4 regions of the Idiomarina sp. UBA4520 genome follow, and region 3 is predicted to be linked to each of the others. Evidence: predicted binding sites of a transcription regulator. Region 3 holds the regulator's gene; each other region holds the start of a gene.
What was found. The regulator LexA, encoded in region 3, represses DNA repair genes until DNA is damaged. The targets are predictions, from matches to a motif close to TACTGTATNNNNATACAGTA.

Region 1: a site for LexA is predicted at 2,527-2,546, ahead of B3850_RS03980 (YebG family protein). Genes of this name have one in related genera too.
Region 2: a site for LexA is predicted at 2,107-2,126, ahead of B3850_RS07645 (ImuA family protein). Genes of this name have one in related genera too.
Region 4: a site for LexA is predicted at 2,183-2,202, ahead of recN (DNA repair protein RecN). Genes of this name have one in related genera too.

The regions. Positions count from the first base shown of each region.
Region 1 covers NZ_DGMK01000011.1:68,873-74,137, forward strand. The annotation lists gene B3850_RS03970 (DEAD/DEAH box helicase) at 1-1,181, shown strand, start outside; gene B3850_RS03975 (M14 family metallopeptidase) at 1,204-2,115, opposite strand; gene B3850_RS03980 (YebG family protein) at 2,187-2,498, opposite strand; gene B3850_RS03985 (MFS transporter) at 2,633-3,817, shown strand; gene B3850_RS03990 (flavin reductase family protein) at 3,807-4,463, opposite strand; gene B3850_RS03995 (hypothetical protein) at 4,613-5,032, shown strand; gene arfB (alternative ribosome rescue aminoacyl-tRNA hydrolase ArfB) at 5,204-5,265, opposite strand, start outside.
Region 2 covers NZ_DGMK01000016.1:4,632-9,896, forward strand. The annotation lists gene B3850_RS07635 (mechanosensitive ion channel family protein) at 1-1,092, opposite strand, end outside; gene B3850_RS07640 (acyltransferase) at 1,104-2,015, opposite strand; gene B3850_RS07645 (ImuA family protein) at 2,139-2,741, shown strand; gene B3850_RS07650 (Y-family DNA polymerase) at 2,741-4,147, shown strand; gene B3850_RS07655 (error-prone DNA polymerase) at 4,183-5,265, shown strand, end outside.
Region 3 covers NZ_DGMK01000014.1:87,807-93,071, forward strand. The annotation lists gene plsB (glycerol-3-phosphate 1-O-acyltransferase PlsB) at 1-2,142, opposite strand, end outside; gene lexA (transcriptional repressor LexA) at 2,275-2,892, shown strand; gene B3850_RS06215 (hypothetical protein) at 2,889-3,320, shown strand; gene coxB (cytochrome c oxidase subunit II) at 3,620-4,741, shown strand; gene ctaD (cytochrome c oxidase subunit I) at 4,752-5,265, shown strand, end outside.
Region 4 covers NZ_DGMK01000020.1:111,940-117,204, reverse strand. The annotation lists gene dnaK (molecular chaperone DnaK) at 1-329, opposite strand, end outside; gene grpE (nucleotide exchange factor GrpE) at 434-1,093, opposite strand; gene nadK (NAD(+) kinase) at 1,236-2,126, shown strand; gene recN (DNA repair protein RecN) at 2,235-3,899, shown strand; gene B3850_RS08845 (outer membrane protein assembly factor BamE) at 3,987-4,337, shown strand; gene B3850_RS08840 (insulinase family protein) at 4,364-5,265, shown strand, end outside.

The DNA of each region.
Region 1 (5,265 bases), on a different contig from region 3:
CTGAGTGCGGTTATACCACCCCTACCCCGATTCAAGAGCAAGCCATTCCTACCGTAATGAAAGGTCATGACTTACTGGCAGCGGCACAAACCGGAACCGGGAAAACAGCAGGCTTCACGCTTCCTTTATTGCATAACTTGTCTTCGACGAAGACAGAAGGTAAGCCTGTTATTCGAGCGCTAATATTAACACCGACACGTGAGTTAGCAGCTCAGGTTGAGGACAACCTCAACACCTACGCAAAGTACACAGGCCTCAAATCGCTGGTCATTTTCGGTGGCGTGGGCATAAACCCGCAAATTAATGCGTTACGTCGCGGCGTCGATATCTTAGTCGCAACACCAGGACGACTGCTTGATCACAGCCGTCAGGGTACCGTCGATTTAAGCAAGATTGATGTGCTGATATTAGATGAAGCTGACCGGATGCTAGACATGGGCTTTATTCATGACATTAAAAAAGTCATGAAGCTGATTCCTGAACAGCGTCAGACCCTGCTCTTCTCAGCCACTTTTTCTAAAGAGATTAAAGCGTTGGCTCAGCAGTTTATGCATCAACCTAAACTGGTTGAAGTTGCACGCCAGAATGCAGCAGCAGATACAATTGAGCAGCGTGTCTACCCTGTCGATAAAAAACGCAAACGCGAGCTATTAAGCTACCTAATTGGCAGCAGAAACTGGCGACAAGTGTTGGTGTTTACCCGCACCAAGCACGGCGCAAACCGCTTGGCGACTCAACTCACTGACGATGGCTTACCGGCGATGGCTATTCACGGTAATAAGAGCCAGGGCGCCAGAACCAAAGCCTTAGCACAATTTAAGGCAGGTAAATTACGAGTCTTAGTCGCGACGGATATCGCTGCGCGCGGCATTGATATCGACGAATTACCTCACGTTATTAACTTTGAGTTACCGCAGGTTGCCGAAGACTATGTGCACCGCATTGGACGTACCGGTCGAGCCGGCAGCGAAGGCGAAGCCGCTTCTTTGGTCTGCGTTGACGAACATAAGTTGCTACGCGACATTGAAAAGCTGACCAAGAATGAGATACCGAAAGAAGTGGTTCCGGGTTTTGAGCCCGATCCGAGCATAAAACCTGAGCCTATCCAAAAGCCCAGAGGTAGCCGGCCAAATAACTCGCGCCGTGCGCCGAGACAAAACCGCCCGGCGACACGACGCTAGCCACTTCACTGTCGGCTGGGTTTTACTTCAAAAAATCCAGCCCGCCAGTTACTGCAGCGACCTGAGCTTCAATACACTGCTCAGGCGTTGCTTTGGGGCTGTCGGGGTAAACTTCTGTGGTTGTGGCGTACTCTGCTTTACTGAAGCTAATGCAAAGTCCCAGCTTAGACGTTGGCAGTAAAATAACACCTCGCTGCGAAATGTCTTCGCCAATCAGTTTATTTTCATCATCAGCATCCGCTATGTGAGTGACTTTCTCAACAGAGTCCAGTACGGCCTTTTGGAATTCCGGGTAAGGCTTTTCGGCATTACCGACCAAATAGAAGCCGTCAGGGATATTCCAGTTAGTATTCACGGTACCATCCATTGCGGCTTTTGCCGGACGAAACTCACTGTTGTCAGTATCTGTGGTTTCATGCAAGTCAATGTGCGCCAGAATATCTACGCCTAAATCCGCAACGTACTTCATAATATGAGCGCACTCGCCAGCCGGTGATTCAGCAACAAACGAACGGTTAGGATCAATAGCTGCCGGATTCCAGCGATTAATGGTTTCATAGCCCCACGGACTTAAACACGGTGCAACAACAACGTTAAAGTTCTCTGCATAGCTATTGGCTTGGGTTTCTATAAAACGCAACGCACCGTGAACACCACTTGTTTCGTAGCCGTGTACACCACCAGTGACTAATACCGTCGGTTTATTACTGTCCCAACTCTTAGTTTTCACCGCGAATAACGGGTAAGTAGCGCTTTCGTAAGCCAACTCGCCATAGTGTTCAACGTCAAAGTCGTCTTTAAATGTCTCTATTTTGCTAACAACATCATCAAAGTATGAACGCTTTTGAGTTTGCTCCGCTAACCATTGCGCTTTTTCTTCCGCACCCCATGGTTTACCCGGAGTACCAATGTGGTAAATCGTTTCTTGCGTCATAGCCTGATCCTATTTATTACGTCTTTTAAAGAGAGACTGCTATATTACCAAAGTCTTCTCGAGCACCAAAGCTATGCTGCCTTGGTCGCCTCTTTATTGCCCGCTTTATTCTCTACTTTCTCTGCCTGTGCTTTTTCTGCTTTCGGCTTTTTCGGTTTCTTGGCGCCGAGAGCAATTAAAACATTTTCTCGTTCTTTCGCTAAAAACATCGCCATATCTTCAAGCTGCTTGTCGTCAGTAAAAAGCTCGCTGCTTTCAATTAAGGGCGTTAGCGCCTCTGCCATATCCAACATTTTATCGTGTGCATCAGCTTCGGCTTTCGAGGTAAATGTCATTTTTTCGGCTCCATCGCGAATCACTACGTATTGGGTTACTACAGCCATGGTTGTGTCCTTTGCTGAGGTTTACAGATACTGGTTATTTGTACAGTATAAAGCAAGTAATTGCAATAGCTGCCACATTCGCTAAACTGCGCACTCTTAACAAAGACGATAAGTACAGGAATACAGCCAGCCCCATGACTCAGTTCTCCAAAGCACAAGTTCGACTGGCTATATTTGCCATGGCCATTGGCAGTTTTGCTATTGGTATCGGTGAGTTCGTGATTATGGGTTTGCTGCCTGACGTCGCTACCGATTTTAATACTGACACGCGTACAACCGGGCACTTAATCAGTCTTTACGCTTTAGGTGTTGTTGTCGGTGCGCCACTTATTACTATCCTCTTTGCGCGCTTTCCTCGTAAGCCTATGCTACTCATACTGTTGTTCGTTTTCGCTATTGGTAATTTTGCCAGCGCATCGGCCGATAATTACTTTTTGCTGCAAATTTTACGATTTCTAACTGGTCTGCCGCATGGGGCTTATTTTGGCATAGCCTGTTTGGTCGCTGCCGATATGGTACGCCGGAACCAACGCGGTATGGCTGTCACTATGGTTATGATGGGCCTTACCATCGCCATTTTGGTTGGTAACCCTCTAGCCACATGGCTCGGGCAGCTCATCGACTGGCGTACGGTCTACCACACTGTTGGTGCATTAGGTTTAGTTGCACTGGTTATGATTGCACTTGTGGTTCCACAACATCCAAACGAACAAAAAACCTCTGCTCGAGGCGAAATGAGAGCCTTACAGAACCCACAGGTTTGGCTAACGCTGGCTATTGGCGCTATCGGTTTTGGCGGCATGTTTGCGGTTTTAAGCTACATAGCCCCCACCTTGATTAACGCTACCGGACTGGCTCCCCACTGGATACCTATTGCATTGCTTATCTACGGTATCGGCTCGTTAGCAGGAAGTTTAGTCGGCGGTTGGGCAGCGGACCGAAGCCTTAAGTTAACGATTGGTGGCTCACTTATTTGGTCTGCAGTTGTACTAGGTATTTTCCCCTTTACGCTAGAAAGCATTTGGAGCGTTATGCCAATGGTCCTGCTACTTGGCAGTGCAGCGGCTTTGGTTCCCGCGCTTCAGGTCCGCCTTATGGATGTAGCGGGAGAAGCACAAACCTTAGCCGCATCGCTGAATCACTCCGCATTTAACGCGGCCAACGCCTTAGGCGCCTGGCTCGGTGGTTTAGCTATTGTTTCACCACTGAGCTGGCAAGGTACCGGTTGGGTCGGCTGCGGTTTGTCCCTCGCAGGCTTATTGCTATTCTGGATCACTAAAGAACACAGCCGTAAAGCGCCCGATATTATTAGCCTTTAGTCTCGCCGTTGATGTGCAATTCGCGCAACTCTTCGTCGGGCTTTGCGTACGACAAACGCGCTGCGCGAGAGGTCAAGTGATAACCATCTAGTCCGGAAATAGTCATAGTACCCAGACCTTCAATGTCGATATAACCATCACTTTGAACTACATCCTCTTGTACATCGACCCAACGCACTTCGCCAACAATAAGCGCCGTGTCGTTGTGTTGTATCGGAATAATTTCAACCAATTGCATACCAATACGCAAAGAGCTCTCAGCCACATAGGGCGCGTGAAAACCATCCATAAACTCAGGTGTTAGGTCACAAGCATCAAACTCGGACTGCTCTCTCGGGTAGCGGGCAGAGGTTTTATGCGCCCTTTTAAAAAAGCTCTCGCCAACATGATTAATAGTATACACACCACTTTCCTCGATATTCTCCCAGGTGTGCCTGGTAACTGATTGCGGGCGCATAATAAAACCGAGAAAAGGCGGATTACTACCAAGGTGAACAACAGAGCTCACAATTGCCAGGTTATCCTGCTGATGACGATCGCGAGTACCTATGACATTGGCGCTCTTAAAGCCAGACAAGCAGTTCACGAAACGAGCCCGCTCTCTATCTTTCATTTGGGCTAAGTCGCTCTGTTTATAGTGTTTCATAATGACCTCAGAAATTTACTTATAGTCTGTGTTACGCACAAATAGCCGCTTTTGATCGTTTAAAAGAACATTTACAAAATCCCTATTGCGAACAGTTATCATTTGCGTTAACTTGTTTTCAATAACGATCAATAGGGAAAGAGACAAAAATGAATAATGCCTACACAGCTTACTTTAGCAGTCAGAAACATCTGCAAGAAGCTACCCAGTATTTACAGCAAAAAAGCTACTGCAGCGCAGCCTCAATACTATCTGAGACTATTGACAATGCTCGATGTGCAGCAGAAGAGGCGGCATTAACTGCGAATGCAATACAAACCTACACGACGGCATCAGTTTTGCTAATCGCTGTTTATATTCGACTCAATAACCAATTCCTTGCTCAAGAAAAACAAGAAGATGCGAGTCGACAGCTTGAGAAATGGCGAACAACCTCGAACTCCAGACAAGTTAAAGACTTGTGCCGCTACTGCTGCCAATTACTTGTTACGGGGTGCCAACATTCTCGTTGTGTGGGTCACTACGTTCAACAACTGGAGGAATTGAACCATGCGCAGGAACAAACCTGAACGTTTGCAACTATCCCTGAGTAAAGAGCAATTAAAGCGTTTACTCTTAGAAAAGCGACTTGTCGCCAGTGATATTCGTTGCTGTGACTACTGTAGCCAATGCGAGTTAAAAGAGCTAATACTGGAGTGCACACGGATAACCTGCTCAAGTGAAACCAGAAATATGGGAAGCTAAAACTCTTTTTTGCGAAGCACCTTTTTCTGGCCGTGCTGCTTCTTCTTATTCAAGCGCT
Region 2 (5,265 bases), on a different contig from region 3:
GTATTTGGTCCATTCTGTGTCGCTCGAGAAGGCATAAATCTCTAAAGGTATGCCTGCTGCAGTAGGTTGCATTAGTCGGGTCATGCAAGTTAAATCCTGACGTACTTTCGGATGATTCTTCAAATACTGATCAGCAAAAATTCGAAATGCCGTTAGGTTACTGACCGGCTTTTCTAAATCGTTTTCTTTAAGCCATTCATCCACCGACTTCCCAAAATACGTATCAACTATCTTCTCCAGCTCATCGTCAGACAGTAGTTTTGAGCTATCCAGATCAATCATCAGGGAACGTTTCATGCGGCGCCCGCCTGTTTCTATCATGCCTTGCCAGTTCTTGAAGGACTGATTAATCAGCACATAGGTTGGCAGGTACACAATGGTTTTATCCCAGTTTTCGACTTTAAGCGTAATAAGCCCGACTTCTTGTATGGTGCCATCAACATTGTGATCAGGCAGCTCTATCCAGTCGCCTATTGCAACCATGCGGTTAGTGGCAAGCTGAACACCAGCGACAAAGCCCATCAGTGTGTCTTTGAACACCACCATGAGTATGGCGGTCATGGCACCAAAGCCGCTGAGCAAGTACATGGGCGACTTATTCATGATAATAGCCACAGTGATAATGATGGCCATTAATACCAAGACCAATTTCACAACCTGAATAACGCCGGTTATAGGCACATCTCGCGCTTTTGGTGTGTAGTCGTAGGCGATGGATACAAAGTTAGCAATAGACGTCAGAATACTGGTGATAACCCAGGTAAGATAAATGCCGACAGCCGTTCGCAGGGGTGACTGCCAGCTTTCGAAGTCGCCGGTGAACAACACCGGAATAAAGCTATTAATAATAACAACCGGTGCTAAGTTGGCGCAGCGTTTGAAAAAACCACTGTCTACTAATGCCCGATACCAACGCTCTGGGGCGCGGCGCAGTGCACGTTCAATCGCATGGTCGAATACCCAACGGGCAATGACGTAAGTGATATAGCTTGCGACTAATATAATGGTGACACCGATGACCAAGCTGAGCTCCTGCAAATTGCTCTCGATGCCCATACTTTCCAGCCACTGCCTTACAAACTTAAAGTTCATGGCAACGCTCCTTATCGGGTTTCCGTGATGGTTTTACGGATATCATTAATGGTTTGATCTTTCTCGTGCCAACGCAAGTTCAGCCAGTTTTGAAAGTGCTCTTTGAACTTCGGATCATTAGCGTAGTCGCCAATTAAGTCCGCCGTAACTGGCAGCGTTTTGATATCCACGTAAACGTTTTTGAGTCGTCCGCTGAGTAAATGCCAAACAACGGGGCGCGAATCGTTACCCGGATATACAATAGTGATGTCCAAAATAGCCTCAAACTGTTCTCCCATTATTTGCATGGAAAAAGCTGTTCCACCTGCTTTTGGAGGCAATAAATTTTTAAACGGGCTGTTCTTTTTCTTATGCTTTTCCGGCGTAAAGCGAGTGCCCTCACAAAAATTAACGACCGTTGTCGGAATATGTCGGAATTTAGCGCATGAGCGTGTGGTTGTGGCGATATCCTTGCCTTTTAGGTGAGGCTTTTTCTGTATCAAGTCTTTTGAATAACGCTTCATAAAAGGCATATCTAAAACCCAGCACCCCCATCCGACAATGGGTATCCACATAAGCTGAGATTTTAAGAAAAAGCGAGGCGTCGGCATATGGCGGCGGGTTAAGTGCATTAACACAAGAACATCCACCCAGCTGCGATGATTCGCCATGACCATATACCAGCCGTTTTCGTGGAGATCTAAGTCACCTTTTATATGCCATTCCATGCGTTGAGTCAGCTGGAACATCATTGACATGCAATAAGCCCAGACGCGGAATAGTCCGTTAGCGGCGGCTGAACACAAGCGTTGAGTTGCAGGAAAAGGCAGAAGAATTTTGAAAACACCGACACCAATAATCAAAACGCCGATAATAGCGGTTGTGATAACTCCCCACAGTAAGTGAGCGATGACTCTGAAGGGAATAAGTAACGATGTCAGCATATTTCCTGGTGCCTTCCTAAAAGTAAATAGTTACAGAAATAATAACTTAAGCCGTGCTTTATGTCTGTTGCGAAAGGGTAAAAAATAATGGTACTGTACAAATATACAGTATTGGAGGGCAGTATGCAGCCAAATCTACAGCGACTGATAGAAAAAGGGGTTGTTTGGCAGGGGCAGACAAAAGCGGCTCAAGCTGACCATTACATAAAAACAGGCTTTTCCAAGCTTGATGAGTTGTTAGGTGGTGGTTGGCAAACTCCCGGGTTGCATGAATGGCAGTTAGAGTCGCCTTTTTCAGAGCAGCGGTTGTTATTGCCGCTTGCGCAACAAGCTATTGAACAGGGGCTTGCTGTGTTTTGGGTAAACCCACCGGCGCAGTTGTCTGCCGCCAGTCTGTATTATCATGACTTAGCCGATGCTATGCATGTTGTGGTTGAGGCCAAAGGAAGTGATGCTTGCTGGGCTCTTGAACAGATATTACAGACGAAAAACGCCATGGCGTTTGCCTGGCTTCCGCAAAAAGAAACGACGTCTCCGAAAGTCCGGCGCTGGTATAAAGCGGCAGAGTCCGGGCAAATGGGCATCGTTATTAGCGGCTTTAGTGATCACCCGGAGGCTCGACCCTATAGTAACCGGTTAAAAATACGTTTAACGGAAAATGGATTAGCTCTGGATATTTTAAAGCGCAAGTTTGGATGGCCTGTTGAGAATATAGAGCTGAGCTAATGTGGTTATATTGTCACTTTCCGCAGTTGCTGTTAGATAGCCTGTTAAGAGCACAGCCCGAGTTTGAGAAACAGGCGGTCGCGCTTTATCAGGTTCAAAACGGACAGTCACTTATTGAGCAAAGTAATCAAGTTGCTCAGCAGGCAGGAGTTAGTCAGGGCATTGCCAGTGTTATGGCTATAGCCCTCTGCGAAGACTTAAAGTTAAAAGAGTACAGTGTGGCAAAAGAAGAAAGGCTTCTTTGTGGCGTGGCTGACCATTTGTACCAGTGGGCGGCAAAATTGGTATTAGAGCCGCCGCAGGGCATATACGTAGAGCTCGATAGCCTCGAAAAGTTGTACGGTGGGTTGTCGAATACGGCGAAAACGTTGCATTTGGCGGTAAAACAATTGGGGGTGAGATCGCAGCTGGCGGTGGCTAACAATGCGTTAGCAGCGAAAGTGCTGGCTGAAGCCGATGCCCCGCTGACAATGAAGGATGAAAAAGTCGGTCATCAGTTAAAAGGTTTATCCATAAAAAGTAGCGGACTGCCGGACAAAGTCGTTCGAGACTCACTATCTGCAGGCATTTTCTCTATTGGTGATTTACTGGACATACCGGTTAGTGACATTGGCCGGCAACTTGGAAAAGAAGCCCTGTTTTATATACAAGAGTTAAAAGGTGAGTTGAAAACGCAGCGAGCGAGTGACTTTTATCAGCCGTCCGAGCGATTTTTTCAGCACGTCGACTTAGTTTCCGAGGTATCTAATTGGCAGGGCTTACGCTTTCCTATGAAGCGGCTGCTTAATGAATTAGAGAGCTTTTTATATCAACGCCAAAAAGTTGTGCAGCATATCAAGTTTCAGCTGTACCAGCGTGATAAAAGTTGTTCAGAGGTTAGAGTTGCGACAGCAAGCCCCAGTTGGCGCGCGCAAAGTTTTTGGTCATTACTGCAGTTAAAAATGGAGCAAGCTCCTTTAAGCGCGCCTGTTTTGGAAGTGTCTCTTCAGGCATCAGACTTTTCTTCATTGTCGGTAAAAACAAGTCACTTTTTTCATGATGCAAAAGACACCCAGGGCTTATTTCCTCTCATTGGAAAATTACAGGTGAAGCTTGGCGAAAATGCGGTTTATACCCCGGCAGTGAGCGATGATCCCAGGCCCGGTATTAATGAATACAAACAACCGCCCTGCCGTTTCGGCGGTTTCTCCGTCAAGCCTGTTAAGCGGCCTTTATGGCTAAATCACCCTGAACGGGTCAATTTGGATGAGTGGTCTTTAAGCAATGGCCCGGAGCGAAAACGTTGCGGCTGGTGGGATAGCCAACCAATAGAGCGAGACTACTGGATAGCAACGGACAGTAAGCATCGCAAAGGTTGGCTTTTTTATGAGTCTGGGCAGTGGTATTTGCAGGGATGGTTTAGCTGATCTGGCTTCACACCCACTCAGCCTGAGGTCTTATTATGGCATTTGCAGAGTTACACGCACTCAGTCATTACAGCTTTCTGCGCTCAGCGGCTGCGCCAGAAGAGTTGGTATGCAGAGCAGAACAGCTAGGCTACTCAGCTATAGCCATTACCGACGAATGCTCGGTTGGAGGAGTTGTTAAAGCCTATGAAGAGGCTAAGCAGCGCGATATTAAGCTCATTATAGGCAGTGAGTTTCATATTGCGGACTACGGCACTTTTGTCGTCCTAGCTCCAACGCGAGAAGCCTATGCTGAATTGAGCCAGAAAATTACTGAATTTCGTGGACGCTCGAAAAAAGGCAGTTACCAGGCGAATATTGAGGACTTTTTCACGGGTTTTTCGGACTGTCTTTTGTTGTGGCTTCCGGAGTTTCAGCAACCCCAACTCGTGGCTGTTGGCAAAAAGCTTTGCCATGTTTGGCATTCGCGATTTTGGCTATTGTACGAAAGGCATTACCAGGCTGATGACAGCGAGACATTCAATGCAATCGTCGAACTTAACAAAGCATTAAAAACCCGGGTAGTTTGTGCCGGTGGCGTACGTATGGCAGCAAAGCAGCAACAGCCTTTGTTTGACATCATGAGCGCGATACACGAAGGCCATAGTTTGTATGAAAACAGTGGTGTCGCAAGCGATAACGCAGAGCGTCACTTACGGAGTTTGCAAGAGCTAAAGCAGTGCTATCCGGAGGCATGGCTGAATGAGTCAAGCAATATAGCCAATCAGTGTCATTTTTGCTTATCAGAGCTTCGTTATGAGTACCCGGCGGAATTCACGCCGAAAGGCTTGTCCGCTACGGCGTATTTACGGCAGTTAACCGAAGACGGCGCGCGGTGGCGTTATCCAACAGGCATTCCTGCGAGTGTTAAAGCTCAGTATGAAAAAGAACTGAAGCTTATACAGGAAATGCAGTATGAAGCGTTTTTCCTAACTATCTATGACTTGGTTCAATTTGCCAACAGTCAGGGCATTTTGTATCAGGGGCGAGGCTCAGCGGCGAATTCGGTGGTGTGTTTTTGCTTAGGTATTACCGCGGTTAACCCTTCGCAAATAGAAGTGTTGTTTGAGCGATTTATT
Region 3 (5,265 bases):
AATACAGTAGCGTTGCAGAGTTTCACTGGCACTGTTGGCTAGCAAGCGCAAACGATACCACTCGGCACTTTCACGCTTCGCAATGACACAGTCGCTACCTTCGCAGGTAATTAATTGCTGACGTGCCAGCTCTTCGCATAGCGCCTCCACCCACAATGGAATTTCGTCAGTTTCGTGGCTAAGGTACAGCTCTGCCTTTAGCATGGGGTAAATAGCTTGAGTGCGCTCGACAATCTCATTAACCGACACACGCTTTTTCGCCATGATAATTGAGGCTACAATGCCCGGCACAACCATCATGTGCAGTATGTTGTTACGGTAATATGTCATCGCAATAGCCGACATACGTTCGAGCGAGATAACTTCGCCCATAGTATCTGACTCAATTTTAAACTTATCGGTGCGCAGCGCCTGCTGCCACAATTCTTCCGGCGTTTCTTTCGGCACACTAATATCGGTGCTGTAAGGCACTTCTTTTAACACACCCAGATACACTTCGAGCTGAGCTAATAACTCTTCTTTCGTCAGCGCATGATGCTCAGAGCTGAGCAATGCCAGAGCCGTTAGGTTCACACTGTTTGCGGCTGCGGAATCGTTTATACCTTGCATAACGCGTTCGGCCAAACCGTTTACCACAGGGGTTAACCAATTCGGTCTTAGAGGCTCTTCGGCCCCTCGCGTTACCGACTTATGCCAGTCAGGTGCATTACAATCCAGCGTATGCTTTAAATCGATAGGCTGACCGAAAGTTACAAAGCCCTGACCAAAATTACGCAATTTGGTAATTGTTTTTAGAATTTGAAAAACGGATTCTTTCTCTTTGTCCTTACCTTTTAACTCCTTCAGGTAAGTGGCGACTTCCATGATGTGTTCATAACCAAGATACACCGGCACCAACGACACTGGGCGTTGTTGATCACGCAGCATACCCTGAACGGTCATAGCGAGCATGCCAGTCTTTGGCGGCAATAAACGCCCAGTTCTGGAACGACCGCCTTCACTGAAGTATTCCACCGGGTAGCCTTTTTGAAACAGCCAGCACAAGTACTCGCGAAAGACCGCGGAATAAAGCTTATTGCCACGGAAACTGCGGCGTATAAAGAACGCGCCACCACGACGGAAAATGCCGCCAACCGGGAAGAAGTTCAGATTCACCCCTGCTGCAATATGGGGCGGCACCAAGCCTTCTTTATAAATAACATAGCTCAGTAGCAAGTAATCCATGTGACTTCTGTGACACGGCACGTAGATAATTTCGTGTCCCTGCTGAGCAAGACGACGTATGCGTTCACCGCCTTTTACATGAATACCGTTATAAATACGGTTCCACATCCAGGTCATAAAGCGATCGAGTACTCGCACTAATGTCGAGCTGTAATTCGCCGCAATTTCGTCAATGTAAGAGAGTGCTTTTTTGCGAGCTTCCTCTTCACTAATTTTCTTGCCTTTGGCCTCGTCGGCAACGGCCTTCTTGAGCGCTGGCGTGTTAATAAGCTGCGCCATAAGCTCTTTCCGATGACTAAGCTTGGGTCCGGCAACTGCATGACGCATGCGAACAAAGTGAACACGGGCAACACGCGCCAATTTATGGGCTATGCGCATGTCTGCGCCGTAATCATTAGCCATTTGACCTAAACTGACGCTACGCGAGAAGCGCAACAAGACCTGACGACCTGAAAAAAGCACAAGCCAGAATTTACGAATAGCGCCTGGGTTATCGAGGTCACCCGTCATTGCCTTGCCGGCAGTTGCTTCCTGGCCTGCCTGGCGCCCCCAGAACACCCCTGCGGGTATCAGCTGTAAGTCGAGGTTGCTATTGTCTTTATGTAACTTCAATAACTGATGGAATTCTTGCACCGCTTTTTCAGAGGTTTCGTTGGCAAATTCTTCCAAATACATAACCCGGCTGTATTCTTTGCCATTAATTTCAAGCGGTTCGAGAGGATCAGGCAGGCCTCGGCGCTTAGCTGCACGCTGCAATATGGACAGATCAGCCGTAGAGGTTGAACGCATAACGTAAGCCACCGGCTTTTGCACCGTGGTTTTGTGATCAGTTTCATCGCCGTCCCAAATATCTTCGAACCGTGTTAGCCAACGTAACGGATACTTCAACACCGCGTAAAAAGGGCTTTTTTTGCTCATACATCAACCTCTGTTTTAAACAGAGCTATAGGATACCAACTTAAAAAATAAAAGTCGTTGGTGAAATGACTTGCGAAATAAAAATACCTGTATATACTCACAGTATCACTGTACATAAACACAGGTTCGAATATGCGCCCTTTAACACCAAGACAGTCGGAAATACTAGAGCTTATTAAAGACAATCTGCACGCAACCGGTATGCCGCCGACACGTGCGGAAATTGCTTCCAAGCTTGGCTTTCGCTCTGCCAACGCCGCCGAAGAGCATTTAAAGGCGTTAGCGCGTAAAGGTGTTATTGAAATTATGCCAGGTATGTCTCGCGGCATTCGCTTAGTCGGCGACGACTTTGATGTCGCCGAAGGTTTGCCGCTGATTGGCCAGGTCGCCGCCGGTGAGCCGCTGCTTGCAGAACAGCATGTTGAAGGGCATTACAAAGTCGACGAATCATTATTTCAGCCTGCCGCCAGCTTTCTCCTGAAAGTTAACGGTATGAGCATGAGAGACATTGGTATCTTGGACGGTGACTTACTTGCCGTGCATAAAACTGAGCAAGCCAGAAATGGACAGGTTGTTGTTGCTCGGGTTGAAGACGAAGTCACGGTAAAACGGTTTGAGCGCAAAGGTCGCACTGTCTTGTTACATCCGGAAAATCCAGAATTCTCCACCATCACTGTTGATCTAGCATCGCAAGTATTCGCGATTGAAGGTCTGGCGGTTGGTGTTATCAGAAATGGAGCTGCACTATGAAAATTCAACAGAACAACAAATTGCACCACCCGGGTTTGTGGAAAGCTGCACCGACGGATATTAAGTTTGAACAAGAAACAGGCGCAGAGGCAGTCGAGACAGACGCCTTATCACCAGCTGTTCAGAATGCTTTACAACAAAAGCCAAGTGAATGGGTCACCGTTATCGGCGGTGACAAAAATGTCATTGCCCAGCTTATTGAATCCGGTGTTGCGGAGCATCAAATTCGTTGGTTACGCAGTCACTCTGCCGAACGTTGTGAGTGGGCATTGGAGCAAGCGCTATTAGCGGGAAACAGCAGTATGGTTATTGCCTATCTCGACTCTGTCTCAAGCCGCACATGGCAGCGCGCAAAAATGGCAAGTAAATTAAGTCACACTCAATACTTCCTGTTTGATAAAAACACACTAACATCCCACCTCCACTAAATCCTCGTTAGTGTGTTTCTTCCTTGATAGGCTGCTTCGGCAGCCTTTTTTTAACAGATCAGCTCATTTATTGACCATTTGTTTGATTTGATCTGGATCTTTCTTTGTAAATTAGTTAATAAATGTACTACCCGACTATAAAAATATTATAACAACGATAATTATAACAAAGAGTCTGTAGAGAAAGTGATTTCTGGGGAGAAGCTGTTCCTTTTTCTGCTTACCTCTTTGTTCTTCGAATTTTGATCGGAATTGGCCTTTCGGTCTCATTGAAGAATAAGAGGAGAAGTCACGTGAAAATGAAGCCTCTGTGGGCACTATTGGCTATGTTGAGCTTACCTGCTAGCGCAGAAAACCAACTCAACCTAACCAAGGGTGTTACTGAAGTCAGTAACCGAGTTTACGACCTGCACATGACGATATTTTACATCTGTTGTGCCATTGGTGTGGTCGTGTTCGGTTTAATGTTCATTTCGATGATTCGCCATCGCAAATCGAAAAACCCCAAACCAGCGAATTTCCACGAGAACGTAAAAGTTGAAATTGCCTGGACCATTATTCCACTGTTAATTCTTGTGGGTATGGCCATTCCGGCAACAACAACCCTAATTGCTATGGAAGATACATCAGACGCTGATGTCACTATTCAGGTTACGGGTTCGCAATGGAAATGGCACTACAAATACTTCGAGAATGACGTTGAGTTCTTCAGTCGTTTGGCGACTCAACAAGAACAAATAGACAATAAATTCGACAAAAGCGAAAACTACTTACTCGAAGTCGATCGCCCGCTGGTTATTCCAACGGGTCAAAAAGTCCGCTTCCTGGTAACTTCCGACGACGTTATTCACAGTTGGTGGGTTCCTGACTTCGCGGTTAAGAAAGACGCTAACCCCGGCTTCATCAACGAAACCTGGACCAAAGTAGACGAGCCTGGTATTTACCGTGGTCAGTGCGCCGAGCTTTGCGGTCAGGATCACGGATTCATGCCTGTGGTTGTTATTGCCAAAGAGCCGGCTGAATACGAAAAGTGGATAACCGAGCTTGAAGCAGAGCAAGAAGCCGCTCGCGAGCGTGAGCAAGAGCTCTTAGCCATGGAAATGTCAGAAGACGAACTCATGGACTTAGGCGAGAAAGTTTACAACAGTACTTGTGCTTCATGTCACCAACCTACCGGCCAAGGTGTTGACGGCGTATTCCCTGCATTGGCAGGAAGCGGTGTATCTGTCGACCCAGACGCTAAAGCAAAACATATAGACATCGTTGTTAATGGCGTTACCGGCACTGCTATGCAGGCGTTCGGCCAACAGCTGAGCATGCGTGAGCTTGCAGCTGTTATCACCTACGAGCGTAATGCCTGGGGTAACGACACCGGCGACCTGATACAGGCAGCCGACATTAACGAAGTCATGAATCAATAAGGAGACGGTGATGAGCACAGCAGTCGAAGCAAACCATCACGACGCACACCACGATCATAAGCCGTCTGGTATTGGTCGCTGGCTATTTACAACCAACCATAAAGACATTGGTTCAATGTATTTATGGTTCAGTTTTATTATGTTTTTAACCGGCGGTGCCATGGCTATGGTTATCCGCGCGGAACTTTTCCAGCCGGGTCTGCAACTGGTTGATCCGCATTTCTTTAACCAAATGACCACGGTGCACGGCCTTATTATGGTCTTTGGTGCTGTTATGCCTGCCTTTACCGGCTTGGCTAACTGGATGATTCCAATGATGATTGGGGCGCCGGACATGGCATTGCCTCGTATGAATAACTGGAGCTTCTGGATTCTTCCATTTGCTTTCATTATTCTGCTGGGCTCTTTGTTCATGGAAGGTGGCGGTCCTGCCTTCGGTTGGACATTCTACGCGCCGCTTTCAACCACTTACAGTTCAGACTCTACTGCTCTGTTCGTGTTCTCGGTTCACATTATGGGTATTT
Region 4 (5,265 bases), on a different contig from region 3:
TTTTTATCGCCATCCACTTCTACCCAAGCGTCGCCATTGTCCGCTTTAACGATTTTATAAGGCATAATGCCAATATCGCGCTGGACTTCGTCGTCCTGAAAACGACGGCCAATTAAACGCTTAATTGCGAATAAAGTTTTGTTCGGGTTAGTTACTGCTTGGCGTTTTGCTGGTGAACCCACCAAAATCTCGCCGTCGTCAGTAAATGCAACCACTGAAGGGGTTGTGCGGTCACCTTCACCGTTTTCGATAACGCGTGCTTTGCCGCCGTCTAGTACAGCAACACAAGAGTTTGTTGTACCTAAGTCAATACCAATTGTTTTGCCCATGATTCGTCTCCAACTCCAGATTCATGAAATTTGTTTCGTTACCCCTTATTTGGGGTCTCTTTATTTTGATTTCAACACCCTATGTAAGGATATTTGATTAATCTTTATGCTTTCGTATCGACGCCCGAGTCCGAATTACGCGCAACCATAACCATAGCGGGACGCAGCAAGCGGCCATTTAGTTCGTAGCCTTTCTGCATGACAGCCATAATGGTGTTATTTGAGTGCTCGCTAGACTCTTGCATCGACATGGCCTGGTGCAAATCAGGGTTAAAGGCTTCGCCTTCTTCTCCTACCGCTTTCACACCAAACTTTTCCAGGGTTGAGGTCAGACTCTTGTAAGTCAGCTCAATACCTTCAATAAAATTGCGGCTCGACTCGTCTTGCTGGTCGGCTAGTTGCAGTGCTCTTTCCAGGTTATCCACGGACGTTAGCAATTCATTGGCGAACTTCTCTAGCGCGAACTTATGCGCTTTTTCCACGTCCTGGCTTGCACGACGTCGTACGTTTTCCATTTCAGCCTGCGTACGCAACACCGACTCACGCTGGTCTTTCGCCTGTGCTTCAGCTTTACTCAGTGCCAGCTCAAGCTCGGCAATTTTGTCAGTTTGGTCGGCAGATGTGCCTGCTGTTTCTGCTTCCGCAGCTGTTGTGTCCTGTTGCATCGCTTCTTCCGCCGCTTGTGCAGCCTGCTGCTCTGCTTGCTGTTGCTCGACCGTCTGGTCAACATTCTGTTCAGTCTGTTGGTCTTTCTTATCCGCCATATTTGACTCTCTTCAGTCCGGTTTAAATTGAGGTTGCCAAGTTAATGGGGGCAAGTTTTTTACTTTCAAGGGGCTTTCTATGACTTGATAAATTTTCCACCTGATCGTAGCGTAAACAGCCTAAACCACAGGAACTGTCATTATGAGCGCATTTCAGAGAATTGGCTTACTCGGCAAGGTCAATGACCGCGGCACACAACTCACTTTAGAAACGGTAACGACGGCACTAAACGAACGTGGCTATGACATAGCACTTGAGTCCCGCACTGCTGAACAGTTACCTCAAAAGCTACTTGAGTCTGGTAAAATCAAAACCATAAACTTAGCAGAGCTTGGAGAGTGGGCTGACATTGCCGTTGTCGTTGGTGGTGATGGTAATATGTTAGGTGCAGCAAGAGCGCTCTGCGAACATGACATTGGAGTCATTGGTGTGAACCGGGGTAATTTAGGCTTTCTGACTGACCTGGACCCTGACGAAGTAATGACCCACTTGCTTAACGTTTTAGAAGGCGAATACCGCGTTGAAAAGCGTTTTCTACTTTCTGCCGAAGTGATTAGCAACGGTTCTCCAGCAGGTGCAGGACGCGCCATTAACGAAATTGTTCTGCATTCTGACAAAGTCGCCCACATGATAGAGTTCGAGCTCTACATTGATGACCATTTTGTTTTTAGTCAGCGCTCTGACGGATTAATTTGCGCCACACCGACAGGCTCCACCGCCTACTCTCTATCCGGAGGCGGCCCCATATTACACCCTAACCTCAATGCGATGACTCTGGTTCCTATGTTTCCTCACACATTAAGTAGCCGCCCTATTGTTGTTGATGGCGAAAGCCATATTCGACTGCGCGCAGCTTACGACAACGACCTATTGCAAATTAGTTGTGACGGGCATGTGCGTATGGCTGTACACCCGGGCGACGACATTGTGCTTAAAAAGCATGACCATACGCTGAAAATGATTCACCCGGTTGATCACAATTATTACCACGTATTACGAAACAAACTTGGCTGGGGCAGCCGACTTTTTTAGAAGAAATTTCATACTGAGCTTGCAATAACAAAATAGTACTGTATAAATACTGTATAAACTGTACAAAACAACAGTACTTTTATACGTACATGTCAATAAGGTGCATTTATGTTAGCTCAGTTACACATCCGCAATTTTGCTGTCGTTAAGTCTCTGGATATCGACTTTTCAAAAGGCATGACCGCTATCACTGGTGAGACCGGTGCAGGTAAATCTATTGCTTTAGACGCTTTAAGCTTATGTTTAGGTGCCAGGGCTGATGCTAACTGGGTACGACCAGGCGAGGACAAAGCGGAAATAAGCGCTGTTTTTACCGTAGAGCCAAACAGCCCTGCAGCCCAGTGGCTTAACCACAATGACTTTGATGCAGAAGAAGACTGTATTCTACGACGTGTCATTCAGCGTGACGGTCGTTCAAAAGCCTGGATAAACGGCACCCCAGTTGCGCTCACCCAACAAAAGTCACTGGCACCACTATTAGTTAATATCCACGGGCAGCATGAACACCAACTATTATTGAAAGAAGAGCACCAGTTAGAACTGCTCGACAACTACGCAAGACACACAGGGTTACTGTCAGAGGTTGCAACGCAATACCGTCAATGGTTCGAGCTTGAAAAAGAATATAAACACTATGTTCAACAACAAGACGAACTCGAAGCACAGCGACAATTGCTCGAATACCAAGTCGAAGAATTGAATGACTTTGCTATTGCCGAAGGTGAATTTGAAGAGCTCGAACAACGCCATAAAAAGTTAAGTCACAGTAAATACCTCATGGAAGCCAGTGCTTTTTCACTCAGTGCGCTTTACGAGGGTGAGCATAACAATGCAACAGGACTGGTTTCTTCGGCGAATCAGCGACTAGAGGAAGCTGCGGATATCGATGAGCAGTTAAAGCCTGTTTGCCAACTATTAGAGCAAGCCAAAGTCCATATTGAGGAAGCCGCGCTCGAACTGAGGCATTATCAGGATGAACTCGAGCTTGACCCCGCTGAGCTCGACATTGTTGAAGAGCGGTTAAGCAAAGCTATTAGCTTAGCGAAAAAGCATCAGGTTGCAGCTGCTGACTTATGGCAACACCATCAAAAGCTGAACGCCGAACTCGATAATATTGTGAATGCTGATAAAAACCTTGAGCAGCTTGATTCTGATCGCCAACAGGCGGAAACCGATTACCGGGAGTTAGCACAGAAACTCTCTAGCAGCCGTGAAAAGGCGGCAGATGAACTCAGTAAGAAAATTACACAATCAATGCATGAGCTCAATATGCCTCATGGCCGATTTATTATTAATGTCGAGCATGACACGGATAAAAAAGCGTCTCGTCTGGGTACCGATGATATTCAGTTCGAAGTAACAACTAACCCTGGCCAGCCACTGCAGTCTCTCAGTAAAGTTGCATCGGGCGGTGAACTTTCACGTATTAGCCTTGCCATACAGGTCATGACAGCAACCCAAAAGTCAGTACCAACAATGATGTTCGACGAAGTCGATGTTGGTGTCAGTGGCCCAACTGCCGCTATTGTTGGAAAAATGCTGCGCGAGCTTGGGCAAACAGCTCAAGTTATTTGCGTTACGCATTTGCCACAGGTTGCTGCAAAAGCTGACAACCAGCTCCAGGTCAGTAAATATAGTGACAATGACGAAACAGAAACTATGGTGACAGCGCTAAGTCACAATGAACGTGTCACAGAGCTTGCCCGCTTACTGGGTGGGGATAGTGTAACGGACATGGCTAAAGCTAACGCGAAAGAGCTTTTAGCGAGTTAGTCGCTGACTGTGCTGGTGTTCAGCGGCTGCTTTGTTTATCATCGTCAAAAGTTAAATACAGTTATAAAAAAGAGAAATAGGTATTTCATGACCAAATTTGCAGTTTGTATCGCCGCATTGCTGAGCTTAGGTGGTTGCTCTGTGCTCGATAGCATGGTTTACAGAATAGATATTCCTCAAGGCAATTACCTTGAGCAAGACGATGTTGATAAGCTTCGTGTCGGAATGACTGAAGAGCAGGTTATTTACGTATTAGGCAAGCCTGTCGCTGAAAACAGCTTCGACTCAGATCGCTGGGTGTACTTGTACAATATGAACCCGAACGAAGGTAAAGTTTACCGTAAAGAACTGATCTTAACTTTCAATAACGAACGTTTAAGTGATTTAAGCGGCGACTTCGCTAAGTCAGATCAGTTTGATCAGCCTCTCGATCAATAAAAACCTAATATGAACTAAGGAGCATTATGGCGAACTCCTCAAAGACTGATGAGCTCGTCCGTGTTGTCCGAAGTCCCAGTGACAAGCGTGACTATCAGCACTTGGTTTTAGATAACCAACTTAAAGTGCTGTTAGTCCATTGTCCTGATAGCGTGAAAGCGGCAGGCTCCATAGCCATCAGTGCAGGTCACTTTGACGATCCGCCGCATACCCAAGGTCTCGCTCACTTTCTAGAGCACATGTTTTTCATGGGCAGCCAGTCTTACCCTGAGCCCAGCGCCTTCAATGATTTTCTTAGCGCTCATGGCGGTCAGCACAACGCCTGGACAGGCACTGAATTTACTAATTTCCACTTTGACTGTAATGCAAACGCACTTGAAGCCGCATTTGAGCGTTTTGCCTCAATTTTAAAAGAGCCTCTTTTTTCCGATAAGTGGATTCAAAAAGAAAAACAGTCCATTGAGTCTGAGTTTCGTTTAAAACAAAAAGATGAGTTACGTCGCCTGTATCAGGTTCATAAAGTGACGGCTAATCAGGATCATCCCTTTTCTCTGTTTTCTGTTGGAAACTTAAATACCTTAAAAGATGATGAGCACGGTACTTTACAACAGAAGCTTAAGCGCTTTTATGAGTCTCATTTCAGCGCAAATCGAATGCAGCTGGTACTTGCCGGTCCACAATCGTTGACAGAACTAGAGGCTATCGCGACTCGTCATTTTTCTGACTTTCAAAATCATGCACAACCAAAAACGGCCATAACTGAACCTCTGTATACTGAGGAACAAAAAGGCCTTTTCATTCAGGTAAAACCATTAAAAGATGCCTACCGCCTTATTCTCACCTTTCCGTTACCAGGCATTGACCAGGATTACCGAAACAAAACCACCAGTTTTATTGCGCATATTGTCGGGTACGAAGGTCCCGGCAG